2 linked regions of the Flavisolibacter tropicus genome follow. The protein of the gene in region 2 interacts with the protein of the main gene of each other region in a pairwise test. Links are inferred from orthologs where the notes say so. Each region holds a gene or a part of one and is shown on either strand. Other genes may lie near its edges.

Region 1 (3,863 bases), 2.6 Mb from region 2 along the record:
TATTGGGCTTGTCTTAGATGTAACAGCAACAGACAAGATCAAGGCCGTAGTAGCCAGGGCCTATACACATTTTGGTTCTATTGATGTATTAGTTAATAATGCCGGCTATGGTACTGTTGGTGCCATTGAAGAGTTTAGTTTGGAAGAAATACGCCAGCAAATGGAAACCAACTTCTTTGGCACTGTAGCCGTAACCAAAGAAGTGCTACCGATAATGCGGGAGAAAAGAAGTGGCCATATTGTGCAACTCTCTTCCGTGTCTGGCATCCGGGCACTGGGAGGTTTTGGTATTTATAACGCCAGCAAGTTTGCACTGGAAGGTTTTAGTGAAGCCCTGGCGCAGGAAGTAGCTCCTTTCAATATCCGTGTCACCATAGTAGAGCCAGGCCCCTTCCGCACCCAATTTGCCGGCACCTCTATTAAAATGCCGCAAAAAAGACTGGAAGACTACCAGCATACTCCAGTAGGAACTATGTACAAGTATATACAGGAGGCCAATGGCAAACAAGAAGGCGATCCGGTTAAAGGCGCTCGAGCCATTGTAGACTTTGTTTATAGCGATAATGAGTCCTTACGTTTGCCGCTGGGCCAATTAGCATTGGCTGGAATTAAGGCCAAACTTCAGTCCGTACAAAAGGATCTGGAAGCGAATGAAGCGGTGGCGGCATCGGTCATTTTTTCTGAAACAGGGGCTCATAAGAGTTGAAAAGTTAACTAGTTGAAAAGTTGACAAGGATAATCCCTCCGTACTTTCTCTTACATACATAGAAAATGCTTGGCAGTTGATACCAGCTTTTACTTTTTTATGTATCAGATTACAAAACATATATCCGTACTATGGATTTAAATGAAATTCTTCCTAAAAGCGAAAACATACAGCATTTCATTGATGAGCAAATGTTGCCTTGTTCTTATGATCGTATTGAGTTAGTGAAAAGTAGTCACTCGTTGTCTATTGAAAACTTCAACCGTAAGCTTAAAGAAATACGCCCCTATACTTTAGGAGAATTTCTTATCAATGACATTTACGCTTATAGACCTTCTACTACGTCCTATTGTTTGTATTTGCTATTGGATTTGTCCTCAAGATTTATAGACAGCTTAATTCTCCTGTTTGGCTCTCCCTTTAATGTAACTATGGAAGATGTAGAAAAAAGGGACTTTGACTTTTTACACTGGGAGATCAATGATATTGATATTACGCTACGTAGAGACCATGGTGGTAATTATACAAGCCGGACAAAGAAGAAAGTTATTCTCTCTTTTACTAACATGCACTTAGATGATTTGCTCAATAAGGAAAAGATCTTCGGCCTTTAGATTTCACTTTATGCTAGGTTGGTAAATTATTAAAAGAAAAGGCAGGCTATTAATAGCCTGCCTTTTCTTTATTTCCGTTAACAGGTAAAGCCCTTTCTTGTCAACCTGTTAACTTATCAACTTGTCAACTCCTTAACCCAATAAAGCTTTACCCATCAAATACTCTGCAATCTGCACGGCATTGGTAGCAGCGCCTTTACGTAAGTTGTCACTTACAATCCACATATTCAATGTGCGAGGCTGTGTTTCATCGCGACGTAGACGACCTACAAACACCTCATCTTTTTCATGCGCCCACAGCGGCATTGGGTATACTTGCTGATCAACATCATCTTGTACAACAACACCTGGTGCTTCGCTTAGTACCTTTTTTAGATCGGCCAGATCATATTCGTTTTCAAACTCTACATTCACGCTTTCACTGTGTCCACCCATCACTGGAATACGCACGGTAGTAGCGGTTACTTTAATGCTGTCATCCATCATGATCTTCTTGGTCTCGTTCACCATTTTCATTTCTTCTTTGGTGTAGCCATTATCCATAAACACATCGATCTGTGGAATAGCATTCAGGTCGATCTGGTATTTATAGGCCATTTCCCCTTCTTTTCCTGCACGCTCATTATTCAGCTGATCAACCGCTTTTTTACCAGTACCGGTTACGCTCTGGTACGTACTTACTATCACACGCTTGATCTTATATTTTTCGTGCAAGGGTTTTAAGGCTACTACCATTTGAATGGTAGAACAATTAGGATTAGCAATGATCTTATCAGTTGCTGTTAATACACTGGCATTTACTTCGGGTACTACCAATGGCTTGTCGGGATGCATGCGCCAGGCAGAGGAATTATCAATAACAGTAATGCCGGCTTCTGCAAACTTAGGCGCCCACTCAAGAGAGGTGCTGCCACCTGCGGAAAACAATGCCACTGCTGGTTTCGCCGCAATACCTTCTTGCATACCTACAACCTTATAAGTCTTACCCTTAAAGGTTACTTCTTTGCCTACTGAACGCTCTGAGGCTACAGGTATTAACTCGGTTACAGGGAAGTTGCGCTCGGCCAACACCTGTAACATTTTTGTGCCCACTAAACCAGTGGCACCTACTACGGCTACTTTCATGGTGGTAAAATTAGAGCCGCAAATGTCTTGAATTTCTAAAAATTATCATATAAAATCTGTAGTAGCAGGGCTTTGTATATTTAAGGTACCAAAACTTACTTATGAGAACGATACTCGTTTGCCTGCTGGCGCTCCTGCCCGTATCACGCCTCTTTGCCCAGGTAAAAGATGACTTTTCCGATGGAGATCTTAGTATCAACCCTACCTGGCTGGGTACGCTGACCAACTGGAAAATAAATACTACGGGTCAATTGCAAAGCAATAACACCACCGCTAACAGCAGCTATTTCTTGAGCACAATCAATGAACTGGCCACCGACGCGCAGTGGGAATTTACCCTACGACTGCAATTCAATACCTCCTCTGCTAATTATATAGATGTTTTTCTTATTGCTTCTGCCGAAGATCTTAGTGCTAACACCACTACCGGTTATTTTGTGCGCATTGGTAATACGCAGGATGAAGTAGCTCTATACAGGAAAGATGGCAGCAGTAGTACCAAGATCATTGATGGTGTGGATGGTATTACCAATACCAGCGATAATACACTGCGCATAAAAGTGTTGCGCACAGCTGGCGTTTTTGTTTTATACCGCGATGCATCGGGCACAGGTAGTACGTTTACGGAAGAAGGAGTTGCGGCAGACAATACCTATACCACCTCTACTCACTTTGGCATTTCGGTAAAGCAAAGCACATCTTCCTTCTTTCAAAAACATTACTTTGACGATATTTCAATTGTTCCTTACACACCCGATGTAACACCGCCAGCCATTGCATCGCTTATCGCCCTTTCACCAACTAATATTGATGTATTATTCTCAGAACCGGTAGAGCGTTCCAGCAGTGAGACACTCACCAATTACAATGTCAATAGTTTGGGAATACCAACCACTTCAAAGCTGGACTTTGACAACCTGGCTTTGGTGCATTTAGCTTTTGCTACACCGCTTACTAACGGCACTACCTATACGCTAACAATTAACGGCATTAAAGACATAGCTGGTAATACACTTAACAGAGGCACCGGTACATTTAGTCACTATACTCCCCAACGTTTTGATGTGATCATAGACGAGATCATGGCCGATCCCACACCACCTATCGACTTGCCCAATGTGGAGTACATAGAACTGAAAAATATTAGTGGAAGAAGTCTTAACCTTGAGGGCTGGCGATTATATACCCTTACTTCAACGAGTGGATCATTTCCCTCATATACGCTGCCGGCAGATAGTTTTTTAGTTGTTACAACCACATCTGGCGCTGCCCTATTTCCCAAATATTTGCGCGTATTGGGCGTAAGCAGTTTCCCTAGTTTGGCGAATGATGGTACTACCCTATCACTGCGTTCTAAAAACCAAACGCTGATCCATGCAGTAGCATATGAGAAGGCGTGGTATGGCGAAGAAAAAGAA
Region 2 (4,034 bases):
GCTAAGTTGTCTGAACCAGGATTTGGGGAGATGTAAGGATTAGGGAGAAATAGAGTTATGTTTATGTCAATTCCATTTCTTCAGAAAATGGAATTTTTCAAACAAAGAATATAAAGAGTCTTTTATGGCTAATAGCACAAGTTTAGGGGTTGGAGGAACGGTGAAGAATTATTTATCGCTGATCAAGTTTTCGCATACCATTTTTGCGATGCCATTTGCAATGATAGGGTTCTCTTTGGGATATAAATTCCTAAACTCATTATCTCGTGAATATGGTTCATGGCATGAGTTTGAAGATGCACTGGGATATGATATTCATGAGTGGAGTTTTTTTGTATGGAAACTAGGACTGGTTCTGTTGTGTATGGTATTTGCCCGCAGCGCAGCAATGGCGTTTAACCGTTATTTAGATCGTAAGTGGGATGCATTGAATCCAAGAACAGCAATCAGGGAAATTCCTAAAGGTATTATTACGGCTAAGAATGCTTTGGCATTCACTATTGTTTGCTGTGTATTGTTCATCGCAACCACTTATTTTATCAATACGATCTGCTTAGCTTTATCACCTGTAGCCCTGGCGGTCGTTTTAGGATATAGTTATACTAAACGTTTTACGCCTCTTTGCCATTTAATTTTGGGACTGGGTTTATCGCTGGCGCCTATAGGAGCCTACCTTGCTGTTACCGGTTATTTTCACTGGTTGCCTATTCTGTTCTCTTTTACCGTATTGTTTTGGGTAAGTGGCTTTGATATTATTTATGCTTTACAAGACGAGGAGTTTGATAAGTCCAATAAGCTTTATTCCATTCCAGTGGCAGTAGGAAAAGCAAATGCACTGCGTATTTCAGAAATATTACACTTGCTAAGCGCAGCCTGTGTGGTAGCAGCAGGCAAGTTTGGTGGCTTTGGCTGGTTATATTGGATTGGTGTTTTAGTATTTGGTGGTATGCTCATTTACCAACATTCCATTGTAAAGCCTAATGACCTGCGTCGCGTAAATATTGCCTTCATGACCGCCAATGGCATTGCTTCTGTAGTATTTGCGGTGTTTGTAATCGCGGATTTATTTGTCTGAACCACGATTTGGGGAGATTAAGGGATAAGGAAGAAATAGAACTAGGATTTTAAAGAATTAAGGGATTGGGAGGAAAAGGAATATTTATTGGAGTCCATACTCACCATTCACAACTCACCACTCACGAAACTCATTACTCATCACTCATTACTCATCAAAAATGGCTCGAATTCTCTCAATAGACTACGGTGGTAAAAGAACAGGATTAGCGGTGACAGATCCTTTGCAGATTATTGCAACAGGCCTCTGCACTGTGGAAACCCCCAAGCTAATGAGCTTTCTAAAGGATTATTTTGCTAAAGAGCCGGTAGAGCTGATACTAATTGGAATGCCTACCAATTGGGATGATTCAGATACACATGCCACGCCCTTAGTAAAAAAGTTCATCGAACAGTTTAAAAAGAACTTCCCAGCTATGCCTGTTAAAGAAGTTGACGAGCGTTATACTTCCAAAATGGCCTCCCAAGCCATTGCTCAAATGGGTTTAAAGAAAAAGCAGCGGCAAAATAAAGCCTTAGTGGACGAAGTAGCCGCTACCATCATGCTACAAGAGTACCTAAGGCAATTTTAGATTTTTGATTGGCGATTGCAGAGAGTGTTCTTCTTACCTTTGCGCTCAATCACAAATCGTAAATCTCAAATCAGCAATCGAATGATTTTACCAATTGTAGCCTATGGTCACCCTATCCTGCGTAAAGTAGCAACGGATATTAATAAGGATTATCCTCAGCTGGATAAACTAATTGAGGATATGTGGGAAACCATGTATGGTTCTAATGGTGTGGGATTGGCTGCCCCCCAGATCAATCGTGATATCCGCCTGTTTGTGATTGACAGTGCTCAAATCTTTGAGAACATGGATGATCAGGATCGTGCTGAAGAAACCTATCCTGATGATCCGGGCACCAAACAAGTCTTTATCAATGCGCAGATCATTGAAGAGCAAGGCGATGATTGGGCCTACAATGAAGGCTGTTTAAGTATTCCTAAGATCCGGGAAGATATCTACCGTGCTGAAGAGGTAACTATTGAGTTCCTGGATGAGCATTTTGTAAAACATACCAAAACCTATAATGGTATAACTGCTCGTATCATCCTGCACGAATACGATCATATTGAAGGAAAACTCTTCATTGATCATATTTCTCCTTTAAAACGCAAATTGATCAAGCGTAAGCTGGACGATATCGCAAAAGGAAATATCCGCGTAGATTACAAAATGATGTTCCCTAAATAAAGAGAATATCATGAGGGTACTGCTCTGCTTTTGCCTTCTTCTATTTACTGCAAATGTTTTTAGTCAGGATACTGCTGACATAGAAGCGGTACGGCGCACTGTAAACCTAAGCGAGGTAGTGGTGCGTAGTGACCTCAATGTACCGCGCTTTCTGCAACGTGTTAAGAACGATAGTTCCTATTATAAAGCGTTTAAAAACCTGCGTGTACTTGGATTTACCTCTTTGAACTCCATCCAAATGAGGGATAAAAAGGGAAGTGTAGTGGCGTCCTTAAATAGCCGCACCCGCCAGAAACGGGTTAATGGCTGTCGCAGTATGGATGTATTGGAAGAAAAAGTAAGCGGCGACTTTTATGACGACGGGGCCTATAATTATTATACAGCCGAACTCTATGCGTCTCTCTTTTTTACCAAGGGCACTGTCTGCGGAGAATCCAATATTGTCAGTGGAGTAGAGCGCAATGTAAAAGACAAAAAGGGTGTAGAAAAGCACAAAGAGCAGCTAAAAATGTTGTTCTTTAATCCCGGCAAAAAGATCCCGGGTATTCCCTTCATTGGCGACAAGCTAGATGTGTTTGATGAAGATGTAGCGCAGTATTACGACTTTTCTATTGACACTGCCGACCTCAATGGCCAACCTGCCTATGTCTTTGCCATCAAGCGCAAAGCAGATTTGAGTTCTTCAGAAAGAAACAAGATTGTTTACGATAACATTACCACTTGGTTTAATCAAAGGACCATGGAGATCATTGCCCGCTCTTACGATCTAAGCTATGATGCCGGCGTGTATGACTTTGATGTTCACATGGATGTAGAAATGCAGCAAGTGGGCAACTATATTGTACCTCGTCTTATGCGGTATACCGGCAATTGGTATGTGTTTGGAAAGGGTAGAGAGCGAGGCGTGTTTACAGCGACAATATTTGATGTAAAATAGCGGCCCCCTCCAGCTCCCCCGAAGGGGGAGGGACCCAAGGCACAGAAGCCAGCTTAACAGCGCACATTTCTTTTACATTTAAGTCAACAAACAAAATAGCACTCCGCTTGTAGGAGTGCTATTCTTATATAGTGCTGTTTGTACTTGTGGTTCTGTATGGTGGCGAAGTCCTCCCTTAAGGAGGATTTAGGAGGGCCTCCGTTAGCTCTCATAGTTTTTAGGTGCCGTATAGTTTCTCCACTTCTCTATTACCGCTTTAATATCCTCAGCCACTTCTGTATCAAAGAACATTTCCTTGCCGGTAGTAGGGTGTACAAAACCTAACGTTTTGGCATGTAAAGCCTGACGGGTGCAAATAGCAAAACAATTTTCTACAAACTGTTTGTACTTGGTATAAACAGTTCCTTTTACAATGCGGTCACCGCCGTAGAAGTCGTCGTTGAAAAGCGGGTGGCCCAGGTGTTTCATATGCACACGGATCTGGTGTGTACGCCCGGTTTCCAATACGCATTGAATAACGCTTACATAGTTCAAACGCTCTATAACTTTATAGTGTGTAATAGCTTCTTTACCATGTTCACCATCCGGGTAGGCCGCAAATAGCTTGCGGAAGCGTTGGTGTCGACCCACATGGGCAATCACAGTGCCGCTATCTTGTTCTACTTCACCCCATACTAAGGCTACATATTGACGCTTAACGGTGTGGTCAAAGAACTGCTTGGCCAGGTGGCGCATAGCTTTGTCGGTTTTGGCCAGCACTAGCAGTCCGCTGGTGTTTTTATCTA

Evidence for each region. The genes of interacting proteins can lie anywhere in the genome.
Region 1: the proteins of def (region 2) and SY85_RS17825 interact in binary tests that used the Escherichia coli proteins (3 or more experiments, as listed by UniProt). The link is inferred for Flavisolibacter tropicus from one-to-one orthologs.

Annotation. Positions count from the first base shown.
Region 1 is NZ_CP011390.1:4,178,415-4,182,277, reverse strand. The notes cover bases 450-3,277. They hold SY85_RS17825 (aspartate-semialdehyde dehydrogenase), read right to left. Parts: upstream 2,446-3,277; coding sequence 1,453-2,445; downstream 450-1,452. Other genes in these bases: SY85_RS17820 (lamin tail domain-containing protein), read left to right, coding at 2,547-3,277; SY85_RS17830 (hypothetical protein), read left to right, coding at 838-1,320; SY85_RS17835 (oxidoreductase), read left to right, coding at 450-706. Outside these bases: more of SY85_RS17835, read left to right, coding at 1-449; more of SY85_RS17820, read left to right, coding at 3,278-3,863.
Region 2 is NZ_CP011390.1:1,566,005-1,570,038, reverse strand. The notes cover bases 521-3,519. They hold def (peptide deformylase), read left to right. Parts: upstream 521-1,727; coding sequence 1,728-2,312; downstream 2,313-3,519. Other genes in these bases: SY85_RS06555 (RluA family pseudouridine synthase), read right to left, coding at 3,451-3,519; SY85_RS06560 (hypothetical protein), read left to right, coding at 2,323-3,249; ruvX (Holliday junction resolvase RuvX), read left to right, coding at 1,236-1,646; SY85_RS06575 (UbiA-like polyprenyltransferase), read left to right, coding at 521-1,075. Also shown: SY85_RS06580 (RNA methyltransferase), read left to right, coding at 1-36; more of SY85_RS06575, read left to right, coding at 125-520; more of SY85_RS06555, read right to left, coding at 3,520-4,034. UniProt on the Escherichia coli protein: Removes the formyl group from the N-terminal Met of newly synthesized proteins. Requires at least a dipeptide for an efficient rate of reaction. N-terminal L-methionine is a prerequisite for activity but the enzyme has broad specificity at other positions.